DNA from 2 places in the Gordonia sp. 135 genome. Region 2 is predicted to be linked to the other one. Evidence: predicted binding sites of a transcription regulator. Region 2 holds the regulator's gene; the other holds the start of a gene.
The links. The regulator HspR, encoded in region 2, represses chaperone genes until heat shock. The targets are predictions, from matches to a motif close to ANNTGAGTNNNNNNNACTCANNT.
Positions count from the first base shown of each region.

Region 1 (15,336 bases), 170 kb from region 2:
CGCCGCCGCGAGCACGAGGAGTACGACGTTGGTCACCCCGGCCGCGGTCACGACTTGATCCGCAGATCGAGGCCGCGAACGGCAAGTACGCACAGACCGAACCCTGCGATGGCAAGCAGCAGGAACAGCACATCCGCCACGATGACTCACTCTCTGATCGCACCGATGGCCCACCGTGCGGTGGGCACACCGAAGGATCACGCGCCCCGCGGGGCACCGGAGAGTTCTTAACGCCGTTCTTACGGGCCGCCGGCAGTTCTTGACGACCCCTTGTCACCGGTCGTACTGACCGGGGGTCCCGCTATGTCGCCGTGATCGCGATCCCGATGGTGCCGCTTTCTCCACGACGCACCTTGCTGGCGAAGATCAGTACCCGCGCGAGCAGCCCGTACTTCTCGCCGAGCTTCTTGCGAACGTGTGCGGTGCCCTCGGCGTCGAGCACAACCGCGGTGCCGGCGACCGGCTCGCCGGACAGCTTCTTGCCCCGCGCATCCGTGGCCTGGACCAGGACCTTCGGATTCCGCCTGATCCGCTTGACCTTCCATGCTTCGGTTTCGGTCCACACGAGCAATCGGGCTCCGTCGAGTACCGCCCACACCGGTGTCGCGACCGGAGTGCCGTCCTTGCGATAGGTCGTCAGGTTCACGTACTTGGCGGTACCCGCCTCGCCGAACGTCGCGGCGTCAGAGGTCATGCGGCAATGCTACGGGCGAACAGCGATTGCGCATGGGTTGTCGGCCAGCCCACCGGGGTGATCTCGCCGCCGAACACGCCGGCGTCGCACAGCGTCGCCCACGCGGTCACCTGGTTGGCGGAGAGAACCGGCTTGCCGAGCTCCGCCTCCAGGTCGGCCAGGATGTCGTAGGTCCACAGGTTGGTACAGGAGACGAAGACGGCGTCGGCATCGGGATGATTCGCGGCGCGGATGAGATCCGCGGTCACGCGGTACGGGATGGTCCAGATCTCGCGATCGCGACCGAGACCGGCCTGGGCCACGACGCTCCTGCCGGACTCCGCGAGGAAGTCGCAGAGGAGTCCGGTGAGCGCGGCTGTGTACGGCGTGGCGACGGCGAGCGTCCCCACGTTCAGCATGTCCAGCGCCCGGATCAAGGCCTCTGACGTCGTGACCGCGCGCTCCGCGCCCGCGGCGAGCATGCAGTTGGAGATCTCCACCGCGCCCGCCATCCCGTAGACGAAGCTGCCCGATGCACACGCGTAACCGAACGTTCGCGGCCCGACCGACGAGACTGCCCTGACCGCTGCCGAGATCTCCGCGTGATTGTTCAGATCGCGGCACAGTTCGACGTCGACGGGAGCATCGATGTAACCGGTCCGCGTGAAGTACAGCGAGACCGAGTCCGGCATCCAGCGCCACAACTCCCGGTCGAGAGCCATGTCGAACGGGCACACCATCCCGATGCCGATCTGGGCGTTCATGCTCCGGATGATGGCACATTGTGTGATTGTCTACAATCGCTGCCGAAGTGCCGCGGCCACCTCGTCCCGAATGACGCATTCGTAGGCGTGGTCGTTGACGATCCCGGTCGCCTGCATGAGGGCGAACATCGTGGTCGGCCCCACGAAACGCCATCCGCGCTTCTTGAGGTCTTTCGACATCGCGACCGACTCGGGTGACGTCGTCATCGAGTTCGGCACGTGATCATCGGCGGGCGCATATCCCCAGAAGTACGACTCGAGCGAGCCGAACTCGTCGATGAGCTCGACGGCCCGCTGCGCGTTGTTGACCGCCGCTTCGATCTTTCCGCGATGCCGGATGATGCCCGCGTCGTCCAGCAGGCGCGTGACGTCGGCGTCGGTGTAGCGCGCGACCTTCTCCACGTCGAAGCCGGCGAAGGCCGCGCGGAAGTTCTCCCGTTTCATCAGGATCGTGCGCCAGCTGAGGCCCGACTGGAAGCCTTCGAGGCACACCCGCTCGAACAACGACGTATCGTCGGTGGTCGGGAATCCCCATTCGGTGTCGTGATAGGCGGTTTCCGGCTCGCGGCCCGCCCAGAAGCAACGCAGCCGACCGTCTGGTCCCTCTATCGTGTCTGCGGACATACGTCTCCCTTCGTGGCGAGGAGGCTACGGCACGGCTACGACAGATGGCCGCCGTTATCGTTCCGTTACCAAAGATTGCGAAAGCATCCCGTTGTGTCTCTCGATGGTCACTTCTCGCCGCTGCCCGCATAGCGTTGGTCACATCGCACCGAGAGCACTCCGGCACCGACGCCGAATCCCGCTTCGGAAGCGAGACAACACATCTGCGCCAAGGAGTTTCGTGATGCATGAATCCGACCTGAACAACCTCCTTGCCCGCGTGGCGACCGGGGACATGGACGCTTTCGCCCAGTTCTACGACGCAACCTGTGACCGGGTGTACGGCATGACACTCCGCGTGTTGCGCGATCCCGGTTACAGCGAGGAAGCGACGCAGGAGACCTTCCTGGCCGTCTGGCGCAACGCCGAGACCTACGACCCCCGCTCCGGTTCGGCACTCTCCTGGATTCTGACCCTGGCTCACCGCCGGGCCGTCGACCGCGTTCGGTCGGAGTCCGCCGCGACCCGACGCACCGTCGCCTACGGCATCGCCGACACGAGCCGAGAGATCGACGAGGTCAGTGAGTCGGTGGAGCGACGAGAGATCGCTCGCCTGATCCACACCGGCCTCGAGAGCCTCACCCCCATCCAGCGCCAGGCCATCGAACTGGCCTACTTCCACGGACTCACCTACCGCGAGGTCGCCGAGCACCTCGGGGTCGCGCTTCCCACGGTCAAGTCACGTATTCGCGACGGTCTCATCCGGCTGCGTCAGACCGTGCCGGGCTTGGCTGCCACCGGCTAGGGTTCCGCCGCCTCGCTCGCCCCCCCTTGTAAAGCACCCCTGAGAAACGCCCCTGAAACACCCCCTCCACGGGACCGCCGGCGACACAGTGTCGTCCGCGAACCTCTGGAGGGTTGTCCTCAGGGGCGTTTCTCGTCGAGGAGCCGGTCACCGGGACCGGTCACACCTGTCCGTACGGGTGCCATCCGTTGTGGTTCCACTTCCCGCCGCGACGCTCGCGCACCTCGCGCAGACTCGTACCGACGTACCGCGCCTCCAGCTCGGCATCCGGCGAGCCGGTGTAGACCCACCGTTTCGGGTCGAGGTTGCCGTCGGCATCCCGATACGCCTCCCAGTAATCGACGCGGTGCACCGCGCGGACGATGTCGTCGGCGAACACCAGGACCGGGAGATCGGGCACCGTGCGATGTGGTCCGGCCCGCCATCCACTGCGCGCCCACTCATAGATCTGCTCGGCACCGGCGTCTGGTCGGGCGGAATCGTCGACCTTCACCAGCACGCACGGCTCGGGCAGCGGAGGTGCGAGCGGCGCCGCGTGCTGCAGCACCATCTCGTCCAGTTGGATCGCGCCGCTCGACGCACTGTTCGTCAGCGGGAGTCGTGCCAGGCCGGCGAACTCGACCGTGAACTGCTGGACATACGCCGCCAACATCTCAGCGGAATCGACGACGTCGTCGCCGTGGCGGAGAATCCAGTGCTCCACGCCGAATCCGTCGGCATCGATGTCCCGGATGCGCTCCTCGGTCGCAGTCCAGACCGCCGGCGACTCGGCGTCCCCCACCACCTCCCCGGCATCCGGCGTGACACCGGCCAGCGCCGCGCGGGCGTGCTGGTGGACCCGGTTGCCGCGACCCGCACCCACGTAGAACACGGATGCATCACGCGGATCGACCAATGCGTAGATGTAGACGCCGAGTACGGACTGGACTTCGAGGGGCACGGGGTTCGGGGCGCCCGGCGCCGCGACCCCGACCGGCCGCAGGAGATCGAGGACCGCGTCGACTACAGACGGCCGCACCCCGAGACCGCCTCCGCGCAGACCGCCGATGATCACCTCGCCGGCACGCTCACGGTCGACGAACCGTCGGCCCGCGTTGGTGTCGATCGCATTCACGACGTCGACGACCTCGGCCCTCCGCGACCGCGCATCCCGTGACGCGGAACGCTCGTCCTCGGGGTCGAGCATCTCCGCGAATGCCGCCGACTCGAGGAATTCGACGAGCGCGGTGGCCGGCAACTCGACGGCGTCCATCCTGCTCATGTCCGCGATGATGCCAGGACGCGCGGGGTTGCGAGCGGTCGACTCGCCCCCACCGACGCGTCGCCACTACCAGACCGGTCCGCGCCACCCGCCGCAGACGACGAAGGGGCCCACCCCGAAGGATGGGCCCCTGGTCGTGTCACTCGTGATCAGCCGAGAACCAGTGACTCGCCGTCTGCACTGACGTTCACCGGAACGACGTCGCCGTCTCGGATGTCGCCGGAGAGCAGCTGCTTGGCGAGCTGGTCGCCGATGGACTGCTGCACCAGGCGGCGGAGCGGACGGGCACCGTACTGCGGATCGAATCCACGTGCGCCCAGCCATTCCTTGGCCTTGGGCGAGACCTCGAGGTCGAGGCGACGCTGGGCCAGCCGCTTCTTGAGCTGTCCGAGCTGGATGTCGACGATCGACACCAGCTCTTCGGGGCTCAGGGCGTCGAAGATGACCACATCGTCGAGGCGGTTGATGAACTCGGGCTTGAACGCCGAGCGCACCGCCATCATGACCTGGTCCTTGTCGCCACCGGCGCCGAGGTTCGAGGTCAGGATCAGGATGGTGTTGCGGAAGTCCACCGTCCGTCCCTGGCCGTCGGTGAGTCGACCTTCGTCGAGCACCTGCAGCAGCACGTCGAACACGTCCGGGTGGGCCTTCTCGATCTCGTCGAACAGGACCACCGTGTACGGCCGACGCCGCACCGCTTCGGTCAGCTGGCCACCGGCCTCGTACCCGACGTAGCCGGGTGGAGCACCGACGAGCCTTGCGACGCTGTGCTTCTCGCCATACTCGCTCATGTCGATACGGACCATCGCCCGCTCGTCGTCGAACAAGAACTCGGCGAGCGCCTTGGCCAGCTCGGTCTTGCCGACGCCGGTCGGGCCGAGGAACATGAACGAACCCAGCGGCCGGTTCGGGTCGGCGACACCGGCTCGGGCACGACGCACCGCGTCGGAGACGGCCTCGACCGCAGCCTTCTGCCCGATGACGCGCCTACCCAGCTCGTCCTCCATGCGCAGCAGCTTGGCGGTCTCACCTTCGAGCATGCGTCCGGCCGGGATTCCGGTCCACGCCGACACGACCTGCGCCACGTCGTCGGGTCCGACCTCCTCCTGCAACATCACGTCCTGACCGGGATCGGTACCGGTCTTCTCCAGCGCGGCCTCGAGTTCCTTCTCGAGACCCGGGATTCGGCCGTACCGGAGCTCGGCGGCGCGTCCGAGGTCACCGTCGCGCTCGGCGCGTTCGGCTTCTCCTCGGAGACGATCCAGCTCTTCCTTGAGGTCGCGGACCGCGTCGATGGCCGTCTTCTCCGACTGCCACCGTGCGGACAGCTCGTTGAGCTTCTCCTTCTGATCGGCCAGTTCGGCGCGCAACTTCTCGAGCCGTTCCTTCGACGCCGCGTCGGTTTCCTTCTGCAGCGCAACCTCTTCGACCTCGAGCCGGCGGACGATGCGCTCGACCTCGTCGATCTCGACGGGGCGCGAGTCGATCTCCATGCGCAGCCGCGACGCCGCCTCGTCGACGAGGTCGATGGCCTTGTCGGGCAGGAAGCGCGAGGTGATGTAACGATCGGAAAGCGTTGCGGCGGCGACCAATGCGGAGTCGGTGATGCGCACACCGTGGTGCAACTCGTACCGGTCCTTGAGGCCGCGCAGGATGCCGATGGCGTCCTCGACCGACGGTTCGCCGACGTACACCTGCTGGAAGCGACGCTCGAGCGCGGCGTCCTTCTCGATGTACTTGCGGTATTCCTCGAGGGTCGTGGCACCGACCAGCCGCAGCTCACCGCGGGCGAGCATCGGCTTGATCATGTTGCCGGCATCCATCGCGGAATCGCCTGTCGCACCGGCTCCGACGATGGTGTGCAGCTCATCGATGAAGGTGATGATCTGGCCGTCGGAGTTCTTGATCTCGTCGAGCACGGCCTTCAGCCGCTCCTCGAACTCACCGCGATACTTCGCGCCGGCGACCATCGAACCCATGTCGAGCGAGATGACGGTCTTGTTCCGCAGCGATTCGGGCACGTCACCGGCGACGACACGCTGGGCGAGGCCCTCGACGATCGCGGTCTTGCCGACACCGGGCTCACCGATGAGGACCGGGTTGTTCTTGGTCCGTCGGCTCAGCACCTGCACGACGCGACGGATCTCGGTGTCACGTCCGATGACCGGGTCGAGTTTGCCCTCGCGGGCGGCTGCCGTCAGGTCGGTCGAGTACTTCTCGAGTGCCTGGTACGTCGACTCCGGGTCCTCGCTCGTGACACGCCTGCTCCCGCGGACTGCGACGAACGCATCGCGCAGGGCCTGCGGGGTTGCTCCGGCGTTGTGCAGCAACTTGGCGACATCGGAGTCACCGGTCGCCAGACCGACGACGATGTGCTCGGTCGAGACGTACTCGTCGCCGAGCTCACCGGCCAGTTGCTGAGCTGCGCTGACCGCCGCGATCGATTCGCGGGAGAGCTGGGGGGTGGCACTGGCCTGGGCCACCGTCGGCATGCGGTCGACCAGCATCTGGGCCTGCGCACGAATGTTCGACGGGTCAACGCCCACTGCCTTGAGCAGCGGCGACGCGATGCCGTCGGACTGATCGAGCAACGCCACCAGGATGTGGGCCGGTCGCACGTCGGGGTTGCCAGCACTGGCCGCCGCCTGCACAGCAGCGCTCAATGCCTGCTGTGTCTTCGTGGTGGGGGTGAAGCTGTCCACTCGCGTGCACCTTTCTCTTTAGTCCAACAGGCTCAAGTATGAGCCATACGGAGGATGCAACGCCAACAAAGTTGAGTCCATTCCGCTCATGGCTTTCTATTTTGTGATCTGCGCCACTCCTACCAGAGTCGCCGCTTCCCGCCCGAAGCGCTAGCCGGAAGTAGCGCGGGTGTCGTCGAGGTCGCGCTTTTGCGCCGCGGGGGATGTCAGGCCATCGCATTCGTGGGTCGCGCCCCGGACTGACCGCCAGAACGATCGAGTCGGATGAGCCCGGAGAACTCGCACGCGCCTCACCCGCCTTGCCGTCGTCGCCGGATGGATGAGCAGCAGTCCGTTCAACCGTCCCGGGTGACCGAAACCGCGGCGTTCCGGACCCAGCTTTCAGTGGACACACGTACACTGAAATCATGTCTGTGGATTCCGCCCCCGCCCGCGAACTGCCGGCACTGGCGGCACTGGGCCGCGACGAGCTGAACAAAGCGGTCTCGGGCATCGCGGCCGTCCACTCATCCGTCGCCGACACCGTGTTCGCCGGTCTGCGCGTGGCGTGGGGAACGAGGGTCCGTCCGGCCCAGGTGATACATGACGCGATCAGCACGTCCGTCTACTCGGCGATCACATCGACCGTCGACGTGGCCGGCGACCTCGCCGAGTCGCTGACGGTTCACAACTCCGGCGTTCCGTCCGAGACCAAGCGGGGCGCCACGGCCATCGGCATCCTCGACGGGTTGATCGGTGATCAACTGACCGCCGAGCGGTCACCGCTGGCTCCGGAGATCGCCGTCCGGGTCGACGGCGCCGTCGTTCCGATCACCCCGGGCGACCTGGCCACGGCCTTCCCCCGGGCCACCGGACACCTCACGGTGTTTCTGCACGGGCTCATGGAGACCGAGTTCGCGTGGGAGCGCGGAGGCAAGCCCACTTACGGCGCGCGCCTCGCCGATGACCTCGGCAGCACCGAGGTCATGATCCGGTACAACTCGGGACTACACATCAGTGACAACGGCCGCCGTCTCGCCCAGCTACTCGACGATCTCGTGTTGTCGTGGCCGGTACCGGTGACCGACCTGACCCTCATCGGCCACTCGATGGGCGGCCTGGTGATCCGCAGTGCGTGCCATCAGGCCGTCGACCCGTACTGGCCCAAGCTGGTTCGACAGACCGTATGCCTCGGGACGCCGCACCTCGGCGCACCGTTGGCACGAGGGGTTCACTGGGCGACTGCTGCCCTGCGCCTGCGGCCGACCAGCCGCCCGTTCGGCACTCTCCTCGGTCGTCGCAGTGCCGGCGTTCGCGATCTCTTCCACGGGGCGATCGCCGAAGATCATTGGCGCGACACCGATCCCGACGCCTTTAGGCAGCCGGCCGTCGACTATCCGCCGCTCATGCAGGGGGCGCGACACCTTTACGTGACAGCGACCGTGACCCGGCGACCCGACCACCCCTTCGGCCGCATCGTCGGCGACGGATTGGTGATGACGAACAGCGGCGGCGGTCGAGATCGGAGGCGACACCTCGGATTCGAGATCGATGATGGACTCCACGTCGGCGGCGCCCATCACTTCACCTTGCTCAACGATGACGCCGTCTACGAGTGGATGCTGCCCCTGTTGAGGCCTCGGCGTGCGCTACCGCCGGGCACCGACTGACCCGCCCCGCACGATCGCGACCTCGCCCCACTAGCGCCGGTTGCAGGTGGCGCCCCTACCCCGAAGTCGAGATTCTGCGACGGCGCGAGCCGGTCCGCACTCGCCACCACAACCCCACCCACGACACGACAACCAGTGCAGCGACCAACCCACGAACCAACCCGAGTGCCGAATCCGGGTAGATCACCCCGGTCAGGTAGTTGTCGATGAATCCTGTCGGCGGCAATCCGGCCTCCCCGGCCCGACGCCGCGCCCAGTTCTCGGCGTCGGTGAGCGGGCACTCCAGACCGACGACCACCGACGCCATCCCCCACCCGACCGCGACCAGGTGCAGCGCGATGGTGCGCGGCCACCGCCAGGCGATGAACCCGCCGAACATGACGTACAGCAGGAACATCAGATGCAGGACCGCGATGCCGTCGGCCAGGACCCGATAAGGCATATGTCCAGCGTAAATCGATCGGGTTCACCAATCTGCCGATCTGGAACCCGCCGATATCGGACACTCGAAGCGAGAAGCACCCGTTCGACGGAAGGACGCCAACGGTGAGCGCGAGCATGACCGACGAGGCCGCCAACGTATTCGCCGATCCGACGGCCTACGCCGACGAGCCGCGACTGCACGCGGCGATGACCTACCTTCGAGCGCACAACCCGGTCGCCTACGTCGACAAGGCTCCGTACCGGCCCTTCTACGCGATCACCAAGCACGCCGACATCATGGACATCGAGCGCGACAACAACCTGTGGCTAAGCGAACCGCGCCCGGTGCTGGTAACCGCCGTGGCCGATGACTTCGCCAGGTCGCAGCTCGAGTCCGGCGCCGGGTTGCGCACCCTGATCCACATGGACGACCCACACCACAAGAAGGTGCGCGCGATCGGTCAGGATTGGTTCCGGCCGAACGCGTTGCGCGAGTTGCAAGTACAGGTGGACGCACTGGCGAAGCGTTACGTCGACAAGATGGTTGAGATCGGTCCGGAGTGTGACTTCGTCGAGGACATCGCCATCCACTTCCCGCTGTACGTGATCCTGTCGTTGCTGGGACTGCCCGAAGAGGACTTCCCTCGAATGCACCAGCTCACCCAGGAGATGTTCGGCGCCGACGACAAGGAGTACCAGCGCGGCGCCACGCTCGAGGAGCGGATGGCCACCCTGCTCGACTTCTTCAACTACTTCAGCACGCTGACCGCCTCCCGACGCGCGAATCCCACCGGCGACCTGGCGTCGGCAATCGCCAACGGCCGCATCGACGGTGAGCCTCTCTCCGACGTCGACACCGCCTCCTATTACGTGATCGTCGCCAGCGCCGGCCACGACACCACCAAGGACGCGATCTCCGGAGGTCTGCGCGCACTCATCGAGAACCCCGGCGAACTCGACCGTCTCCGCCGCGAGCCCGACCTCATCGGAACCGCGGTCGAGGAGATGATCCGTTGGACCACTCCGGTCAAGGAGTTCATGCGCACCGCCGCCGCGGACACCACGGTGCGTGGCGTACCCATCAGCAAGGGCGAATCCGTCTATCTCGCTTACACTTCGGCAAACCGGGACGAAGAGATCTTCGACGACCCGTTCACCTTCGACGTCGGGCGCTTCCCGAACAGACACCTGGCCTTCGGTTACGGCGTGCATTTCTGTCTCGGCGCAGCGCTGGCCCGGATGGAGATGAGAAGCCTGTTCAGCGAACTGATCCCACGTCTGGACTCGATCGAGTTCGCCGGCGAGCCCGAGTTGGCCGCGACCGTGTTCGTCGGCGGACTCAAGCACCTGCCGATCCGCTACTCGCTGCGCTGAGCCGCACGCATCGAACCCGGCCGAACTGGGTACACGCACGTCCATGACCCACTTCGACTTCTACTTCGATCCGGTGTGTCCGTTCGCCTGGGCGGCGTCACGATGGCTCCGTGACCGCGCGGCCGCCCACGGTGCCGACGTCGACTGGCATCTCATGAGCCTCGCGATCCTCAACGAGAACGAGGAACCCGACTCCGACGAACAGCACCGCCGACTCGAGACGGCTCGCCGTCTGGGTCGCGTTATCGCAGCTGCGACCGCGAAAGCCGGCGCAGACGCGATCGACCCGCTCTACACAGCGCTCGGCAAGCGAATCCACCACGCCGGCGACGAGATGACACCCGGTGTCGTCGCCGAGGTGCTGACCGCGGCAGGACTCCCCGCCGAACTGGCCGACGCCATGGACGACGAGTCGTTCGACACCGCGGTGCGTGAATCCCACCAGCGCGGTCAGGATGCTCTCGGTGAGGACGGCGGCAGCCCGATCCTCGGCATCGACGGCACCTTCTTCTTCGGTCCCGTGCTCGCCGACCTCCCGACCGGCGACGAGGCCGAGGCGCTCTACTCCTCGCTCGTCACCCTCGCGGGGACCCCGACCTTCGCCCAGTTGAAGCGACCGGCCGGTCCGCCGACGTTCTCGTGATCAGCGGATCTCCAGGTCGACCCGCTCGTCGTAGAAGCAGATGAGGTCCCGCACGGGCTCGGCGTCGTGCAGCGGATCGGTGTAGGTCCACGCGATGTCGGGGACGATCTCGTCGCCGACGAGTGCCGACCAGTACGTCGCCTGACCTTTGTAGGCGCACACGGTGACGGTGTCGGAGCGCTGGAGAACGTCCATCCGGACATCCTGCCGCGGGATGTAATGCCGCGGCGGCAGGTGCGTCTCCAGCAGCAGCGTGGGATTCCGGCTCTCGGCCAGTACCGTGTCCCCGATCCGTACGACGACGCGTCTGCTGGTGGGCAGGCAATCGATCCGTTGGTACGGGTCATGGGCGTGCCCCATGACGGTCTGTTCCTCCTCACGCCATTCGTCGAACGCGTCCCAGTCAAGTAGCACATAGTCGGCGAGATCGGGGTCGTCGAGCCGGAAGGCGGCCCCGGCGAGCATCCGCCCGTCGGCAACGATGTCGTACGTCGCGCCCGACGCGGTGTGCAGCGCGAACGGATGCGCCGGGGTCAGGATCGGCGGGTGCTCGGCGGGCGGCATCGTCGGTCGGTGGTGTTCGAGCAGGCCCTCGATGTCGGCGGACGGTACCGCGTAGCACCCGACCACCCGGTGTGGCTCCCACACCTGGATCGGGGCGGCGGAATCGACGACCGCCTGGCCGTCGACGAATGCTCGGACCCGACGGCGCATGTCCGTCCACCGCAGCAGATCCACCTGAGACTTCGTGACTTCATCCAGTGACGTGGCCATGGACCGATGGTCCTCCGGCTCGTGTCGATTCGCCAGGGCCCGGGCGGCGACCACCGTTGACAGTTCGCTCGGCGCGCGGGTAGGCAGACGAGGTGACCACTGCGCCGAGCTTCACCGAAACCCGCTTCGACGAAGTCACGGTGCTGGCGCCGGCCGGCGGCGGAGCGTTCCCTCGCGGCAACACCGTCGTCGTGCACGGCAGCGAGGCGACGCTGGTCCTCGATCCCTCCCTCGACGTCGATCACGACCCCGTCGGCGCGGATGCGGTCATGATCAGCCACGCCCATGAGGACCACATCGCCGGACTGCGCCACTTCGACACCGCCAAGTACGCGCACCACGACGAGGTCGGCGGAGTCCGCTCACTTCAGGTCCTCCTCGACGGCTACGGACTCACGCCGGACGAACGCGCCGCGGTCGACGCCCAGATCGGGGACACCTTCGCGCTCCCGCCCGGCTTCCCGGAGGCAGAGGGTGTAGGCGACGGTCATGTCTTCGACCTCGGCGACCTCACCGCGACGGTCGTCCACCTGCCCGGCCACACGCGCGGACACTGCGGTGTACTCGTGGAACCGACGGGCTTCTTCTACATCGCCGACATCGACCTCACGTCCTTCGGACCCATGTACGGCGACGTCGGCAGCAGCGTCGACGACTACCTGGCCTCCCTCGCGCGCGTCCGCGAGGTCGACGCCCGCTGGTACGGAACCTTCCATCAGAAGGGAGTCGTGGAGGGCGCCAAGGACTTCCGGGAACGCCTGACTGCGTACGAGGGCGTCATCCACCGCCGTGAGGAACGCCTGCTGGCGTTCCTCGACCGGCCCCGGCCACTCGACGAGATCGTCGAGTACCGTCTCGTGTACCGGCCGCATGTGCAGATGCCGTTCGTCAACGCGGTCGAGCGCCGTACGGCCGGGCTCCATCTCGAGCGCCTCATCCGGCACGGACAGGTCGCGCGCAGCGACGACGGGTCATTCCACCGGAGGTGACCTGCCCGACAGATTCAGCTGCCCTTCAACATCGCGGGCCTACCGTCACTGCGTGAACACCATCAACGGATTGCCTCTCCACCCCCTGCTCGTACACATCGTCGTCGTGCTGGTGCCGCTCAGCGCGCTCATGGCGATCGCCGCGGTGTGCTGGCCCGCCGCTCGCGCCCGCCTGGGGATCCTCACTCCCCTGGTGGCTCTCGTCGCGCTGATCGCCCTTCCGCTCACCACCAGTGCCGGGGAATCACTGGAGGAGCAGGTCGGCCCCAGCGCGGCAATCGAACGCCATGCCGGATTCGGCGAGCAGGTGATCTATTGGGTGGGGCCGCTGTTCGCGCTCGCCGTCGTCTGGTGGGCGCTGCACAACGAGCGGGTGACAACCGCCGTTCACGCGAGAATCCCGGCGTCGTCCAAGCTCTCGCAGCGGGCAGTGGCAGTTGCTCTCGGGGTCGCACTGGTCGTGGTGGCGCTCGGTTCGCTGTACATCGTGTTCCGAACCGGGGAATCCGGTGCCAGGTCGGTCTGGTCCTGACACGCACGAACGTGTGAATCTCCTCGACCCCGCCGACTCCGGGCAGATACTGGAACACATGCGCGTACTGGTCGTCGAGGACGATCCGCGGGCGGCCGAGACCCTGCGTCGGACCCTGCAAGCCGAAGGCTGGGCCGTCGACACGGCCGCCGACGGAGTGGAGGGTGTCGAATCCGCCTGTGCCCGAACCTACGACGTCATCGTCAGCGACATCATGATGCCGGGGCGCAACGGCTACGAACTCGTCCGAGAGCTACGGCACCGCAGCGTGTGGACGCCGGTTCTCATGCTGACCGCCAAGGACGGCGAGTACGACGAGGCCGACGCCTTCGACCTCGGCGCCGATGACTACATGGTCAAACCGTTCTCCTTCGTCGTCCTGTCCGCGCGACTGCGTGCGCTCGCACGACGCGGCGCCCCGGAACGACCCACCGTCCTGCAGGCCGGCTCGCTCTCCCTCGACCCGGCGAGACGGGAGGTCCGACGCGGGGAGACACCGATTCGCGTGACCGCCCGCGAGTTCGCGGTCCTCGAATACCTGATGCGGCACAAGGGCGACGTGGTCAGCAAGGACGACATCCTGCAGTCCGTGTGGGACGAGCACTACCGCGGCGACGACAACATCGTGGAGGTGTACGTGGGCTATCTCCGACGGCACATCGACACGCCCTTCGGCTGCCGCTCCATCGAAACGGTACGCGGCGCCGGTTACCGACTCGCCGACAACGGCGGTGACCCGTCGACCTGATCCGCCCGGAGCGGTAGCGACACCTCGATGGAGCAACCCCCGCCGTCGGTGTCGGAGACGGTGACGGTGCCGTGATGCGCACGAACGATCTCGTCCACGATCGAGAGCCCGAGTCCGCTACCTCCGCGACGATCTCGTGAATCGTCGAGCCGGACGAAGCGGCCGAATACACGCGCACGATCGTCGGCGGGGATGCCGGGCCCGTCATCGGCGACCCTCACCGTCACCCGATCCGGCTCGACGGCCATCGTCACCGCAACCGCGGAACGGGCGTGACGAACTGCGTTGTCGCACAGATTCCGTACGACGCGACCGAGCTGATCACGATCGCCGATCGCCCGGACCGGCAGCACGGTCGCCGAGATGTCGAGATCGGTCGTGAGATCGAGACGGGTGACCTCGTCGTTGACGATGTCGTCGAGATCCACTTCGTCGAGCGACGGCCGGAGTCCGTACTCGTCGGCGCGCGCCAGCAGGAGAAGATCGTCGACGAGGTCGCGCAACCGGTGTGCCTCGGGCAGGAGAAGAGTGGACACCGTCCCGGAGTCGATCGGTTCACCTGTCCGGACGGCGAGTTCGAGCAACCCCAGAATCGTGACCAGCGGACTACGCAGCTCATGTGAGGAGTCGCCGACGAATCTGATCTGTTGTTCGCGAGCGAAGGCCAGCGCATCCAGCATCTCGTTCATCGTCACCGCCAGGGTGGCGATCTCGTCGTCGGTGTCGGCGACCGGAACGCGCCGCGCGACGCCTGATCGCGAGATCTCCGCGACCTCGGCGCGAATCGCCTCGACCGGCCGCAACGCGCGACCGACGAGCTGGTAGGTCGTCACGGCCGCCACGACGAGAATGCTCGGAAACACCACGCACAACACCCCGAAGACCGTCCACACCGTCGCGTGGAGGTGTCCTTCGCCGGCGCCGACCACGACGTTCAGCACCGTCCCGTCCGGCGTCGTCACACCCCGGACGACGGCGCGGAACTCGGTGCCGTCGCCCGGAAATGTCGCGTCGTTCACGGTCCGCCGCACTCCTGCGTCGACCGGGGTCACCAGCGGACGTACCCGCTGCCGTTCATGACTGGCCGCGAGGACGGTCCCGTCCCGGGCGAGGACCTGCACCACGCCGATCGAGTCGGTCGGCTCCAGCTCCGTCGGTGGCACCGCTCCGATACCGCCCCGCGCGAGGGCATCGACGATCTCCTGGCTCCGCGTCGACGTCGCTTCATCGGCGGCGTCCGTCAGCGATCGGTAGACGACGATCAACACCAGACCGCCGGCGACCGCCAAGGCCACGAAGAGGGTCGCCACCCCGACAACCGTCAGCCGCAGTCGAACACTGCGCCATCTGAGCCCGAACAGGTCATGCTGTGGCACGGTCGCACTCATCTCACCAT
Region 1 covers NZ_CP046257.1:4,293,263-4,308,598, forward strand. Annotated here, with positions in the region: gene GKZ92_RS19405 (potassium-transporting ATPase subunit F) at 1-51, opposite strand, end outside; gene GKZ92_RS19410 (PPOX class F420-dependent oxidoreductase) at 302-694, opposite strand; gene GKZ92_RS19415 (maleate cis-trans isomerase family protein) at 691-1,437, opposite strand; gene GKZ92_RS19420 (DNA-3-methyladenine glycosylase I) at 1,468-2,061, opposite strand; gene sigK (ECF RNA polymerase sigma factor SigK) at 2,285-2,845, shown strand; gene GKZ92_RS19430 (GIY-YIG nuclease family protein) at 3,006-4,097, opposite strand; gene clpB (ATP-dependent chaperone ClpB) at 4,256-6,808, opposite strand; gene GKZ92_RS19440 (esterase/lipase family protein) at 7,216-8,457, shown strand; gene GKZ92_RS19445 (DUF2784 domain-containing protein) at 8,513-8,899, opposite strand; gene GKZ92_RS19450 (cytochrome P450) at 9,016-10,254, shown strand; gene GKZ92_RS19455 (mycothiol-dependent nitroreductase Rv2466c family protein) at 10,298-10,897, shown strand; gene GKZ92_RS19460 (DUF427 domain-containing protein) at 10,898-11,671, opposite strand; gene GKZ92_RS19465 (MBL fold metallo-hydrolase) at 11,764-12,660, shown strand; gene GKZ92_RS19470 (DUF2231 domain-containing protein) at 12,713-13,192, shown strand; gene GKZ92_RS19475 (response regulator transcription factor) at 13,251-13,940, shown strand; gene GKZ92_RS19480 (sensor histidine kinase) at 13,901-15,250, opposite strand; gene GKZ92_RS19485 (non-ribosomal peptide synthetase) at 15,330-15,336, opposite strand, start outside.
Region 1: a site for HspR is predicted at 6,878-6,900, ahead of clpB (ATP-dependent chaperone ClpB). Genes of this name have one in related genera too.

Region 2 (15,336 bases):
AGGCGCCCGACGGCACGATCTGGAAGGTCGCCGGCTCGTCGAAGAAGCCGACCGGTGCACCCGCGCGCAGGGCCGACGACCTGGTCCTACTCCTCGGCGTGGACGACGTTGCCGCCACCAAGCAGTTCTACGTCGAGCGTGGATTCACGGTCGGGAAGAGTTACGGCCGCAAGTATGTCGAGTTCGAGAGCGACCCGAACTCGGTGAAGCTCGCGCTGTACGGCCGCAAGGCCGCGGCGAAGGACGCCGGCGTCGACCCTGCGGGGGCCGGGTCGCATCGGCTGGTGATCGGCGGCGACGCCGGGCAGTTCAGCGACCCGGACGGATTCACCTGGGAGTGTTGAGCCCTCGGTGGCATCACCACTGGGCGGCGCTCGCTCGTTGACCTCACCCCGTTCGCCCCTGGCATAAATCAGTCGGGAACAAACTTCCAGCCATCTCAGTTGAGCCGATCAGACTTAACTCTGGAGGTTTCATGTCGCAGACATATTCACTGCCGGTCCTCTTCGTCCCGGACGTCGTCGTCCTGCCCGGCATGGTCGTGCCGATCCCGCTCGACGATGCAGCTCAGGCCACCGTCGACGCCGCCCGGGCGAGTGAGAGCGGAAGACTGCTGGTCGCCCCACGCCTGGACGACCGCTACCCCACGTACGGGGTGATCGCCTCGATCGTGCAGGTCGGGCGCATCCCGGGCGGCGGTCTGGCAGCCGTCGTCAAGGGTGAGAAGCGCGCGCAGATCGGGGCGGGAACCCCCGGCCACGGCGCCGCGCTGTGGGTCGAGGCCACCGAGGTCACCGACCCCGAGGTCACCGATGAGGTGCGGACCCTGGCCGGCGAGTACAAGAAACTCGTGCTGGCCATGCTGCAGCGCCGCGAGGCGTGGCAGCTGATCGACGCCGTCAACAAGATGTCCGACCCGTCGAATCTCGCCGACACCTCGGGCTACGCGTCCTGGCTCACCGACGAGCAGAAGCGCGAACTCCTCGAGACGCCGGACACCGCCGCGCGGCTGCGGCTGTTGATCGAGTGGACCGGCGACCATCTCGCCGAGTCCGAGGTCAGCGAGAAGATCGCCGAAGACGTCCGCGCGGGGATGGACAAGCAGCAGAAGGAGTTCCTGCTCCGTCAGCAGCTCGCCGCCATCCGCAAGGAACTCGGTGAGGACGAGCCCGAGGGGGCGGACGACTACCGGTCGCGCGTCGACGAGGCCGACCTGCCCGAGAAGGTGCGCGAAGCCGCACTGCGCGAGGTGGGCAAGCTCGAGCGCGCCAGCGACCAGTCGCCCGAGACCGGGTGGATTCGCACCTGGCTCGACACCGTCCTCGACCTGCCGTGGAACACGCGCACCGAGGACTCCACGGACATCAAGGGTGCCCGCGAGATCCTCGACGCCGACCACCACGGCCTCGACGACGTGAAGGACCGGATCGTCGAATACCTGGCGGTGCGTGCTCGACGCGCCGAACGCGGCCTGCAGGTCGTCGGCGGACGCGGATCGGGTGCCGTCATGGTGCTCGCCGGCCCGCCCGGCGTCGGCAAGACGTCGCTCGGTGAGAGCGTCGCCCGGGCGTTGGGTCGCAAGTTCGTGCGCGTCGCCCTCGGCGGTGTGCGCGACGAGTCGGAGATCCGCGGTCACCGACGTACCTACGTCGGCGCACTGCCCGGCCGCATCGTGCGTGCCATCGGCGAGGCGGGATCGATGAATCCCGTTGTGCTGCTGGACGAGATCGACAAGGTGGGCTCGGACTACCGGGGCGACCCGGCCGCGGCGCTGCTCGAGGTCCTCGACCCCGCGCAGAACCACACCTTCCGCGACCACTATCTCGATCTCGACCTCGACCTGTCCGACGTCCTGTTCCTCGCGACCGCCAATGTCATCGAGAACATCCCGTCGGCCCTGCTCGACCGCATGGAGCTCGTCACCCTCGACGGTTACACCGAGGACGACAAGGTGGCCATCGCCCGCGACTACCTGCTGCCCAGGCAGGCCGAGCGTGCGGCACTCACCACCGACGAGGTGACCGTGACCGACGCGGCGCTCCGCGAGATCGCGGCGAACTACACCCGGGAACCCGGTGTGCGACAGTTCGAACGGTTACTCGCCAAGGCTTTGCGCAAGGCAGCCACCAACCTCGCTCAGGAGAGTGCCACGGCACCGATCACCATCGACGAGCCCGACCTGCGCGACTACCTCGGCCGGCCCCGGTTCACCCCGGAATCGGCCGAGCGGACCGCAGTGCCCGGTGTCGCAACGGGTCTCGCCGTCACGGGAATGGGTGGCGACGTCCTCTTCATCGAGGTCAACGCCACCGACGGCGAGCCCGGACTCAAGTTGACCGGCCAGCTCGGCGACGTGATGAAGGAGTCGGCGCAGATCGCGCTGTCGTACGTGCGGGCGCACGCCGAACAGCTCGGCGTCGACCCCGAGTCGCTCAACAAGACCGTCCACGTGCACGTTCCGGCCGGAGCGGTGCCCAAGGACGGTCCGAGTGCGGGCGTCACCATGGTCACCGCGCTGGTGTCGATGGCGACGGGTCGACGGGTGCGCGCCGAGGTCGGCATGACCGGAGAGGTCACGCTGAACGGTCGCGTCCTGCCGATCGGCGGGGTCAAGCAGAAATTGCTTGCCGCGCAACGCAACGGGCTGAAGACCGTCTTCATCCCGCAGCGGAACGAGCCCGACCTCGACGACGTGCCGGCCGAGGTCCTCGACGCCCTCGACGTGCGTCCGATGACCGACGTCGCCGAGATCGTCGCGCAGGCTCTGGAACCCGCAGCAGGAGAACAGGTCAACGCGGCCTGAGGCAGATACAGGAGCGGGGCATCGTTCGGAACAAGCCGGACGGTGCCTCGCTTCTCGTCATCGAAGCCCCACCGTGCGGGCGGTCCACTCCAGCACGCGATACACCACCCAGGCGAGACTCGTCACGGCAGCGGCAGGCACCAGCCATAACGCGCCGACGGCCGCGATGAGACTGGCGGCCCACTGCCGTCCCCACAGTGGCGCGGCGACGAAGATCATCAACAGCGCCACCACGAACGACCAGCCCGGCGACGACACCGGCCACGGCCGATCGAACAGAAGCGCGCCCGCAGAGCCGACGGTCGCGGCGATCCCCACCACGCTCAACAACAACCACAACACGATGCTCCAGCGACGGTAACCACCTGCAACCCAACGGGTCCGGAGTGCCACGGCCGACCACATGATCCAGCGCTTCAACCACGGGACCCCAGAGGTTCGCATCATCTCCCGGAAGAACCGGTCGGACAGGGTGTCGCTGCCGAGCGCGCCCGAATTGACGGTGTCGGTGATGAGTTCGTCGTGGATCAACGCAGCGAGGGAGTGCCTTCCGTACGAGTCCTCGAACCAGCGCATGAAACGCGGCACCGATGCCAGGTCTGTCGGATTGTCCTCGCGCGGAACGAACGTCCGGGCTTTGTCGATCGCCGCACGGGCCTCCGGTTCCTCCATGCCACCGCGAACCAGCTTGGTGAGCAGGTCGTTCTCGACGACCTCGTCCGAATATCGAAAGGTGTTGAGGACGACGAATTGTCGCTCGTTGATCTGGACGACACCGACGCTGCCTCTACCGGTCGGGTCGTCGACCTCGAATCCCGAGGCCGGTGCCACGCGCCAGGGCGCCCACCGTGTGACACTCGATGTGGTCTCACCCATCTCGACCTCCCGACATCGGAATATCCGACGGTAGCGCCGCATGAGACAGCTCTACCGGGAACCCGACGGACGGAGACCCAAGTGCAACCCGACGTTGCGGGATCCGCGACCCGGCGATCACCGTGGGGTGGGGCTCGACGTCCATTCGGCGACGGCATCGGTGTAGAACGCCATCCGTTCCCTGAGCGCGTCGGGCTCGATCCCGAACTCCTCGGGGCTGTACCGATGTCTGCCCTTCCCGTGACGCGGTTGTTCCGCGTTGTGCTCGGCGAGCATCGTCGCCACGTCTGGAGCATCGAGATCGGCTGCTGCATAAACCCGTTCGATGGTCTCTGCGGGCCGGGACACCAGGTCCTGGTAGTCGATGTCGACGACTGTCGCCGATCCGGCCGCGCGGGAGTCGCGGAACTCGAGCGCACGCCGGAACCACAACTCCGACTGCTCGATCTGGAATCGACCGACGTCATGGCCGTCGACCTCGTCGCTGTAGGTCGAGCGGTAGGTCGCGAACAGGCTCGCGCCCGACGCCACGGTCTCCACGACGTCGCGATGCAGATGGACGATGCAGACGCCGGATATGTCTGGGCAAGGTCGACCAGCTCGGGCGTGTGGGCCGGTGCCTTCAGCAGCCAGCGTCGTCGAGAGCCGTCGTCGAGGATCTGCAGCATCGTCCGATGCGCTGCGTATTCACCGGCGAAGTCCTGGTCTGCCAGCCACCGGGAGTAGCTGTCGAGGCGCATCGTTGAGCTGAATGCCCAGTTGCGCAGGGTCGTTCCCATGCCGAGTACGCATTCCTCGGGGAGCGCCGGTCCGGAATCGTGGACCGCGGCCATCGCCGGATTCAGCAGGTGCAGCGGGTTGGGCTCGGCGGCCTGGGTCTCGATCAACCGTTCGCGTTCTTCCGGGGACAGCTTCGCGACCCGCCACGGGGCGTACAACTCCACGGGCCGCGGTGCGCGGAGCCGGGGGTCGCGGGCCATCAGCCGGTACAGGAACGTCGTCCCGGTGCGCCACCCGCCGATGATCACGATCGGCGGGAGCACCGCACGCTCGGCCACCTCCGGGTTCTCCACCAGGGTCTTGTCGAAGATGGAGCGCGCCCGTAGCTTCCCGATCACCGCGTCCTGCGCATTGCGGACGCCGACTGCGTTCAGACGCCCGTCCTCGGCTGCCGAAGCCAGGTACCGCTCCAAGCCAGGCCGCCACAGCGCCGGGTCGCCCAACCCCTCGACACCGTGCTCGGCAGTGGCCCGTTCGACGATCGCGTCGGTTGCCTCGACCCCCAGCCGGTACCGCTCGGGGCGGGCAAGCCGATCGGCTTCCGCGGCCGCGTAGATGTCCTCGGCGACCTCACTCCGCTGCGGCGGCGTCCACTTCACCATCACTCACCTCGCAGTTCGACGAGCGGGACAACCCGAGCGGACGGCAGGGGAGGGGGCGCGGCCGGCTGCAGGAAACGCATCACGATGATCCCGAAGTCGCGCCCCTCGGAATCGATCCAGTCGCCGACCTCGGGGCTCTCGGCGGCAATCACGAACCGATACCGGCCGTCGACGACGGTGGCGGTGGCACCCGTATACGACACCGGCCGGTACCGGAAGTCGAGGGAGTTCAGAAAACGACTGTAAGCCAGGATGTTCCAGTACCTGCACTCGACGACGTCGCCCTCGATCACCAGCGCCTGGCCCGGTTCGAGTTGCCAGCCGCCGCGAACGTAATGGATGCCGGGTTCGGTGAACACCGCGCCGCCGGCCATCTCCGACCAGTGCCGCAGGACGTTTGGCGGATCGAGATCGTCCTTGGTCGACATCTCGAAGATCGTCGGCAGCATCGAGGTCGTGGCCGCCAGTGTGCCCAGCGACGACACGAACCTCCCCGGGTCGATCGCCGGTGGCACCGGCGGTTCGACGATCGGTTCGATACCGCACCACCCCATTTCGTCCCGATGCACGTCGTCGTGGAAGACCCGGACCCAGATGACGCCGGACTTCTCCGGCAACTCCAGCCAGTCGCCGGCCCCCGGTGCGGTACCACCGAGGACGATCTCGAAGCCGCCGTCGTCGTCGAATCCGATGGCGTCGTTGTCGATGCGGGCGGTTGCCTCGGCGCCGAGGCCGCCCGTCCGCTGGTAGACGGTCACCGAGACGTACGACGCATCGCCGCGGTTGCCGCGGATGCGGTAGGCGCGGTCACCACGAACCTCGCCGACCCAGTAGCGGAAATCGGGGTTGTCCATCAGGAACTTGTGTCGCCACCCGTTGAACGGCACGAGCTCCGGGCGTTCTCGATCGACCTCGAAGCGCGACAACTGATTCGACAACCCGCGCACCAGGGCGCGGAATCCGTCGGCCTGCTCGGCCGGGTCCAGGTCCGCGGTGTCGGCGGCGACCTTGTCGCCCGCGGAACGGAGTGCGTCGACCAGACCGTTCCACGCGGCGACCTCCGGCCGAGCGTCGTCGGTCACGAGCGCCGGACCCGGGCGTCTCGCCGGGCGCACACCACCCCGAAGGTGGGGTCGCCCACCTCTCCGGGAACCCAAACAGCGACGCGATGCGGACGCCGGTGTGGGGAGTGCGTGGTGCCCTTCGTCCGGGTGGGGCTGGTCTGCGGCATGGGCAGTCCTCGGGAACGGTGGAAGAGGAATCGCTTGTTTCCTGTTGGAGGAAATCTGCCCGGTGCGTACAGGTGTGTCAAGAGTTACGCCGGCTGGGGCCTCTTGAGTGAAATTCGCTCAACTTTTTCCCGCGATCCGGGAACAAAGGCCACCGGGGCCCCGTTACACACTTCGAGAAACCTGAGCGATCCAGACTCAAGTAGGTTTGACTCATCGCCCTGAATTCAGTAGGACATGAGTCGGACGCACTGAAGTTCGGTCCCGCTGGGTTTCGGACATCATCCCCGCGTCATCGAACCGCGGGGCCAAAGGACTTGGGTGCACACCCACAAACTAGGAGGAAGCCAAACATGTCTCGTGCTGTTGGAATCGACCTCGGCACCACCAACTCCGTGGTTTCGGTGCTCGAGGGTGGCGAAGCATCGGTCATCGCCAATGCCGAAGGGTCGCGGACCACGCCGTCCGTCGTCGCCTTCGCGCGTAACGGAGAGGTGCTCGTCGGTCAGCCGGCCAAGAACCAGGCGGTCACCAACGTCGACCGCACCATCCGCTCGGTCAAGCGCCACATGGGTGAAGGCAACTGGACGATCGAGATCGACGACAAGAAGTACACCCCGCAGGAGATCAGCGCGCGCACGCTCATGAAGCTCAAGCGCGACGCCGAGGCCTACCTCGGTGAAGACGTCACCGACGCCGTGATCACCGTCCCCGCATACTTCAACGACGCCCAGCGTCAGGCCACCAAGGAAGCCGGCCAGATCGCCGGCCTCAACGTGCTGCGCATCGTCAACGAACCGACCGCGGCCGCGCTGGCCTACGGACTCGACAAGGGCGAGAAGGAACAGACCATCCTGGTCTTCGACCTCGGTGGCGGTACCTTCGACGTCTCGCTGCTCGAGATCGGCGACGGTGTGGTCGAGGTCCGCGCGACCTCCGGTGACAACCACCTCGGTGGTGACGACTGGGATCAGCGCGTCGTCGACTGGCTCGTCGAGAAGTTCAAGAGCCAGCATGGCGTCGATCTGACCAAGGACAAGATGGCCCTGCAGCGTCTGCGTGAGGCTGCCGAGAAGGCCAAGATCGAGCTGTCCAGCTCGCAGAGCACCTCGATCAACCTGCCCTACATCACCGTCGACGCCGACAAGAACCCGCTGTTCCTCGACGAGCAGCTGTCGCGCAGCGAGTTCCAGAAGATCACCTCTGATCTGCTCGAGCGCACCCGCGCGCCGTTCCAGGCCGTCATCAAGGATGCGGGCATCTCCGTCGGCGACATCGACCACGTCGTGCTCGTCGGTGGTTCGACCCGTATGCCAGCCGTCACCGACCTGGTGAAGGAACTGACCGGTGGCCGCGAGCCCAACAAGGGCGTCAACCCGGACGAGGTCGTCGCCGTCGGCGCCGCCCTGCAGGCCGGCGTTCTCCGCGGCGAGGTCAAGGACGTGCTGCTGCTCGACGTCACCCCGCTGTCCCTCGGTATCGAGACCAAGGGCGGCGTGATGCACAAGCTGATCGAGCGCAACACCACCATCCCGACCAAGCGCTCGGAGACCTACACCACGGCCGAGGACAACCAGCCGTCGGTGCAGATCCAGGTGTACCAGGGTGAGCGTGAGATCGCCTCGCACAACAAGTTGCTCGGCAGCTTCGAGCTGGGCGGCATCGCGCCTGCGCCGCAGGGTGTCCCGCAGATCGAGGTGACCTTCGACATCGACGCCAACGGCATCGTGCACGTCACCGCGAAGGACAAGGGCACCGGCAAGGAGAACTCGATCCGCATCCAGGACGGTTCCGGCCTGAGCAAGGACGAGATCGACCGCATGATCAAGGACGCCGAGGCGCACGCCGACGAGGACCGCAAGCGTCGCGAGGAGGCCGAGACCCGCAACCAGGCGGAGTCGCTGGTCCACCAGACCGAGAAGTTCCTCAAGGACAACGAGGACAAGGTCCCGGCCGATGTGAAGGACAAGGTCGAGGCCGCGGTCAACGACGCGAAGGAAGCGCTGAAGGGCACCGACTCGGCCGCGATCAAGACCGCGATCGAGAAGCTGTCGGAGGAGTCGCAGGCTCTCGGCCAGGCGATCTACGCCAGCGCCGCTGCGGAGTCCGCCGACGGTGAGGCCGGTGCTGCCGCCGACAACGATTCCGATGTCGTCGACGCCGAGGTCGTGGACGACGCCGACACCAAGGAGAACAAGTGACCGCAGGATCCCATTCGTCGAATGGGTCCGGCGAGGAGCCGGTGACGGTGACCGACCGTCGTCGCATCGACCCGGAAACGGGTGAGGTGCGCGACGAGCCGGCCGCCGGCCCCGGCCCGGCCGACGCCGAACCCGTCGTGGACGAGTCCGACACCGAGCAGCCTGCCGACGGGGCGTCCCCGGACGCCCGGCTCGTCGAGCTGACGGCCGACCTGCAGCGGGAACGCGCCCAGTTCGCCAACTTCCGGCGACGAGCTGCCGAGGAGAAGCAGGGATCGGTTGCCTACGGCAAGCAGATCCTGATCGACAAGCTCCTCCCGGTTCTCGACGACCTCGACCGTGCCCGCGAGCACGGCGATCTCGAGACCGGCCCGCTTCGGGCCGTCGCCGACAAGCTGGCCGCAGTGCTGAACGCCGAAGGTCTCAAGTCCTTCGGTGCCGCGGGTGACGAGTTCAACCCCGAACTCCACGAAGCGGTCCAGCACGACGGCACCGGTGACCACCCGGTCATCGGCGCGGTGTACCGCTGCGGTTACCGCCTGGGCGAGAAGGTGATCCGCACCGCCATGGTGACGGTCACCGATCCCGAACCCGCCGGCGACCAGACCGGTGCACAATAAGGCAACAGTCGCCCGTGCATGAGGGGCGATCCGACCACCGATCCCTGAGGTGCGAGGAGCGCAAGCGACGAGCCACGAAGGGCGACGAACCCTTCGTGGCTCGCTCCGCTCGCACCTCAGGGAGCGGGTGGGCTCGCTCCGCTCGCACCTCAGGGAGCGGGTGGGCTCGCTCCGCTCGCACCTCAGGGAGCGGGGAACAACTGAAACACCAATCCAGACAACAGAAGACCTGAAGGAGGTGACGTCTGGTGGCTCCACAACGTGAGTGGTTGGAACATGACTTCTACAAGGACCTGGGCGTTGCTTCTGACGCTTCGGCTGAAGAGATTCAGAAGGCCTATCGCAAGCTCGCCGCTGAGCTCCACCCCGACCGCAATCCGGGTGACGCGGAAGCCGAAGAACGATTCAAGCGAGTGTCCGAAGCAAAAAGCGTGCTGACGGACCCGCAGAAGCGCAAAGAGTACGACGAAACCCGTGCCATGTTCGCCGGCGGACGATTCCGCGGCGGCGGCAACGGCTTCCCGGGTGGATTCCCGGGCGGCGGCACGACGTACACGACCGGCGGCAACGACTTCGACCTCGGCGACCTGTTCGGCGGCGGTCAGGCCGGCGGCGGTGGCGGATTCGGCGACATCTTCGACGGACTCTTCAACCGTGGCGGCGGATCCCAGCGCACGTCGACGGCCAGCCGTCCCCGTCGCGGCAAGGACCTCGAGACCGAGACGACGCTGTCCTTCAAGGACGCAGCGCTCGGCACGACGGTCCCGCTGCGGGTGACCAGCCCGTCCCCGTGCACCACCTGTCACGGCTCGGGTGCCAAGCCGGGCACCAGCCCGCGAGTGTGCCCCAACTGCAACGGCTCCGGTTTCGTCAGCCGCAACCAGGGCGCCTTCGGGTTCAGCGAACCCTGCCAGGACTGCCAGGGCACCGGCTCGCGGATCGACGACCCGTGCACCGACTGCTCCGGCAGCGGCGTGAAGAACCGGACGCGCACCATCAACGTGCGCATCCCCGCCGGAGTCGAAGACGGACAACGGATCAGGCTCGCCGGACAGGGCGAGGCCGGACGCCGCGGAGCGCCGTCGGGCGACCTCTACGTCGTCGTCCACGTCACCCCGCACAAGCAGTTCACGCGCAGTGGCAACGACCTTCGGGTGCAGCTCCCGGTGCGGATCTCCGAACTCGTTCTCGGCGCGACGGTCTCGGTACCGACGCTCGAGGGCTCGGTCGGTGTCAAGATCCCGCCGAACACCACCGACGGCCGGACGCTTCGCGTGCGCGGCCGCGGCGTCCCCAAGCGATCGGGTGGCGCAGGCGACCTGCTCGTGACGGTCAAGGTCGCGGTGCCGGACAAGCTCGACGACGCCGCGATCGAGGCGATGCGCGCCTACGATCAGGCCGAGCGGGCAAGCGGGTTCGATCCACGGGCGAACTGGGGGAGATGAGTCATGGCCGGCCAGAAGAACTTCGACGCCGACGGCGCGACCTTCATGATCTCGGTGGCCGCCGAGCTCGCCGGCATGCACGCCCAGACCCTGCGGACCTATGACCGCCTCGGTCTGGTCACCCCGCAGCGGACGAGTGGCGGCGGTCGTCGCTACTCGTCACGCGACGTCGACCTCCTGCGTGAGATCCAGCGTCTCTCGCAGGAGGAGGGTGTGAACCTCGCCGGGATCAAACGGATCATCGATCTGAGTAATCAGGTCGAGGCGCTGCAACAGCGGGTCCGTGAGCTCACCGACGAGGTCGCCGCGTCGCGGAACCGCCGCGGAGGCGAGCTCGTCCCGGTGCCCCGGACCAATGCCCTCGTCGTGTGGCAGCCGCGGCGCAGACGATCCGGCGACTGAACGGTCTGACTCGTTCCACGAGGGTGATCGGCAGGGCCCGCGTACGTTGGATGTATGGCTTCCGACACCGTCATCACCGTTGACACGGGCCCGCACCGCGTTTCACGGCGCATCGTCGTTGACGCGCCGGCCGCCGAGGTCTTCGCCCTCATCGCCAACCCGCATCGGCATCCCGAACTCGACGGTTCGGGGACGGTGCGCGACACACCCGTCAAGGGCCCGGAAAGACTCACCCCCGGTGCGCGATTCAGCGTCGGGATGAAGCAGTTCGGCGTCCCGTACACGATCACCTCCACCGCGACCGACGTCGACCCCGACCGGGTCGTCGAGTGGAAGCACCCCATGGGTCATCGCTGGCGCTGGGACCTCGTCGCCACGTCGCCGACGACCACGCAGGTCACCGAGACCTTCGACTACTCCACGCTCAAGGTCCCGAAGATCATGGAACTGATCGGCTACGACAGGAAGAACGGTCAGGGCATCGAGGGCACACTCCGGGCTCTCGCGAACCGCTTCGGCTGATACCACCGCCATCTTGCCGACATCGTGTCGGTAAGATGGCGGAGACCTATCGGACCCGAACCAGGAGTCGACGAGATGTTCGTGATCACCAACCGCATCGATGTCACCGAGAACGCCGAGGCCTTCGAGAAGGCATTCTCGGACTCGATGCGCACCACGCTGAAGGGTGTCCCCGGCCTGCACCGCGCGACACTGATGCGTCCGGAGGCCGAGGGCCTGCCCTACGTCTCCACCATGGAGTTCGACGCCAAGGACGACTTCCTGGCGTGGCTGAAGTCGGATTCGTTCCGCGCCTCGCACTCCGATGACCAGGCCCCGGGCATGCAGGCTCCGTCGGCCGTCGAGCAGCACACCCTGATCGAGACCTTCACCGCCTGACCAGGCCGTCCCAGGGCGGCCGCGAAAGGAAGCCCTCTCCATGGAGTTCGAGGACGATACGCCGACATCAGACGACGAAGCGGTGGTCGTCCTCGGAGTCGTGGCCGCCCCCGGGCAACCGATCGGGTTGGCGCGTAAGCTCGTCGACGCGAACCTGATCGAGCACGTCCAGACCAGCTTCCCCGGAGCCCGATGGCAGATCGAGATCGTCGAGGCATCCGTGGTGCAGCCGCCCGCGACCGATGCCCAGATCGTCGACGCCGCGAGAGACGTTCTCCTCGAACGTGAATGGGACCTGGTGGTCTGTCTGACGGATCTGCCCCTGCACGTGGGCCGGCGCCCTGTCGTCGCGCATGCGAACGCGGTGCACGGCGTCGCGGTCCTGTCGGTCCCCGCCCTCGGCCCGACCGGCCTACGTCAGCGGGCGCGGACCACGGTCACCGGTCTCGTCGGACAACTCCTCGGTGCCGACGCCGACGACCTCCGCGACCACGAGAAGTCCCCGTCGAAGTCGCCGCTGCGGCATCGTGTCCGCCAGCTCGGCACCGACACCGACGAGGCGGGCACCGCCTTCACCGCCCGGGTGCTGACCGGCAATCTCCGGCTCCTTTCGGGGATGGTGCGCGCCAACCGACCGTGGCGCCTCGCGCTCGGACTGACCCGGGCACTGACCGGCGCCATCGCCGCCGGTGTCTTCGCACTGGTCACCGCCGACATCTGGCTACTGGCCGACACCTTCGGCTGGGTCCGCCTCACCGGCGTCGCCGTCGGTTCGATCGTCGCCATCACCGCCACCCTGATCGTCGGCGCCAACCTGTGGGAACGGGGGTCGTCGCGGCAGTCGCGCGAACAGATCGTCCTGTTCAACACCGTCACCGTCATCACCGTCGTGCTGGGAGTCGCGGCGTTCTATGCCGCTCTCTTCGTCCTCGCGACCCTCGGGGCCCTGTGCCTCGTGGTCCCACAGGTCTTCGGCGACGCCCTCGGTCACGACCCCGGGATCACCGACTACTTGGAGGTCGCGTGGCTGACGTGTTCGCTCGCCACCGTCGGCGGTGCGCTCGGTGCCGGGCTCGAGACCGACGAGGCGGTGCGCGACGCCGCGTACACCCAACATCCCGCCGAGTCGGTTTGACGGGGTACCACCGACGGTCCGGCTGCCACGAATTCGGTCCAAGCCGTTAGGCTGCATGGGCAAACGTCGATGTGGAGGTGACGATGACCCAAGATCCGGCGAGTGGGGGACTGCCCGGATCCGTGGTTCTCGGGATATCCGTCGTGGACGATCAGATCGCGTCCGTGGTGCGCGACGCCGATGGCCACATCCTGGCCAGCAACCTCGTCGACCTGCCTGATCCGTCGGCACCCGCGGTCGAGGCCGCGATCATCGAGCTGGTCGATTCAGTGCCGGTCGTCGTCGATCAGATCGGCGTCTCGGTGTCACGCGAGGACGTCCGCAAGCACCTGGCGCAGGCCTTCGGGTCGAGCGGCGCCGGGGAGTCCTGGCACGACCGCGTCGTCGTCACCGGTTACGCCTCGGCACTCGCCGAGATCGCGTGCACCCATGCCACCCGGGGCGGCGTCGTCGCCGTCGTGGACCTCGACCGGGATGCCGCTCCGGCATCCGGTACGTCGGTGGCCACCGTCGACACGACCTCGGGTGCGGTCCTCGGGACCGCCGACTTCACCACCAACCGGCTCGCCCCCGTCACCGATCCGGACGGGGCGTCCGAGCTGGCGACGGCGGTGTCCAAGCTGCCGCGCGGCCGCGACATCACCTCGATCATCGTGGTGGGACCCGGCGCGGAGATGCCCGGTATCGCGCCCGCGTTCGAATACGCCGCACAGCGGCCCGTCACGGTCGCTGGCAACCCGCCACTGGCCTCGGCCATCGGCGCGGCCGACGCCGCCCTGGTGGCGTTGTCGACGCCGGCGGCGGCCCCGCGGGTGTCGACCGGGCGACGCTGGTGGTTCGTCGGCGCCGCGATCGGTGCGGCGATGTTCCTGGGCGCGGTCGGTCTGACCCTGCTGCTGTCCGCGGAGCGCAACACCACCGAACCCGCCCCCGTGACGGTCACCGAGACGCCCGCTGCCGTGACCGTCAGCGCGGACGCGAAGACGGTCACCGAGACCGAAACCCAGTCGCAGCAGGCGCGCACGACGACGATCACCAGCACCCCGCGTCCGGTCACGAGGACGACCACGGTGACCGAGGAGATTCCGGGACCGTTCACGATCACCGAGACCGAGACGACCACGGTCGAGGTGCCGGCTCCGGGAGAGCCGGCTCCCTGACGCGGTGACCCGCGGGTCAGTACACCGGGTCGTGTTGGATGCGGCTCGCGCGGACCCCGGCGATGATCAGTTTGCGTCGGGTCGCCTCGATCATCTGCGCCGACCCGGCGATGAGCACCTGGTGGTCCTCCCAGTTCCCGGCGCCGACGACCACGTCGGCGAGGGTGCCGATCTCGTGGTCGATCCCGAGTTCGGCCGGCGTCGCCACGGCGGTGATCCACCACGGGTCGCGCTCCTCCTCCGACACCGCGGTGACCTGCAACCACGGGTTGGTGGCGGCGATCCGCCGAAGGACACTCAGGTCGTAGAGCTCGCCGGGGTAGCGCATCCCGTAGAAGATGTGGGTCGGGGGCGAGTCCGCGCGTTTGGACATCTCGATGAGCAGGGCACGCAGTGGGGCGAGCCCGGTGCCGCCGGCGACCATCAGGACGGGCCGGTCCCGGTCGACGTGCAGGGTCCCGTGACTCTGCGACAGGGTCCAGACGTCTCCGACGCTGGTCTCGCTGACGATGGCCGAGCTGACCGTCCCACCCTGGATCGCCCGGACATGGAACTCCAGCTCACCGGCCGGGTTCGGCGGGATCGACGGCGAGAAATTGCGCCACTGCTTGGGCCACTGCGGGATGTGGACCTCGAGGTACTGGCCGACGTTGAACGTCAGCGGCGCATGTGCGATGAGTCGTACCACGGCGAGGTCGCGGCTGATTCGGTACTTCTCCACGACCTCTGCCGTCCACCGGGCCGGGTGGGTGGCGGTCTCGGCAGCCCCGCGCATCACACCGGTGACGAGCATCATCGCCTGCGAGACGGTCTGCTGCGCCTCTTCGTCCCAGTACCCCTCCATCAGACTGGCGAACTCGCCCATGAGCGCGGTGTACATCACGTGGTAGTGCTCGGGTTCGACCCCGAACTTGCGATGGTCGCGGCCGAGCTGGGCGAGGAACTCGACGAGGTCGGCGTGGCCGGACTCCGCAGGGATGGCTTCGAGGACGTGGTCGATCACGCGATGGAAGGCGATCTGCTGTGCGGCCATCGAGACGCCGAACAGATCCCGGAGGTCGGGATCGATCGCGAACATCCGGGTGTAGACGTTGGTCACGAACCGGTCGGGCTGCCGGTTCACCGCTGTTCGCAGGTGATGCAACGTGTGGCGTGAGTGGCTCGCCATTCTCTTAGGACAACC
Region 2 covers NZ_CP046257.1:4,458,800-4,474,135, reverse strand. Annotated here, with positions in the region: gene GKZ92_RS20265 (glyoxalase) at 1-344, shown strand, start outside; gene lon (endopeptidase La) at 476-2,803, shown strand; gene GKZ92_RS20255 (DUF1353 domain-containing protein) at 2,861-3,679, opposite strand; partial or broken gene GKZ92_RS20250 (sulfotransferase) at 3,797-5,061, opposite strand; gene GKZ92_RS20245 (DUF1214 domain-containing protein) at 5,061-6,143, opposite strand; gene dnaK (molecular chaperone DnaK) at 6,644-8,491, shown strand; gene grpE (nucleotide exchange factor GrpE) at 8,488-9,111, shown strand; gene dnaJ (molecular chaperone DnaJ) at 9,360-10,556, shown strand; gene GKZ92_RS20225 (heat shock protein transcriptional repressor HspR) at 10,560-10,958, shown strand; gene GKZ92_RS20220 (SRPBCC family protein) at 11,013-11,480, shown strand; gene GKZ92_RS20215 (antibiotic biosynthesis monooxygenase family protein) at 11,556-11,858, shown strand; gene GKZ92_RS20210 (hypothetical protein) at 11,899-12,993, shown strand; gene GKZ92_RS20205 (hypothetical protein) at 13,077-14,153, shown strand; gene GKZ92_RS20200 (FAD-binding oxidoreductase) at 14,170-15,321, opposite strand.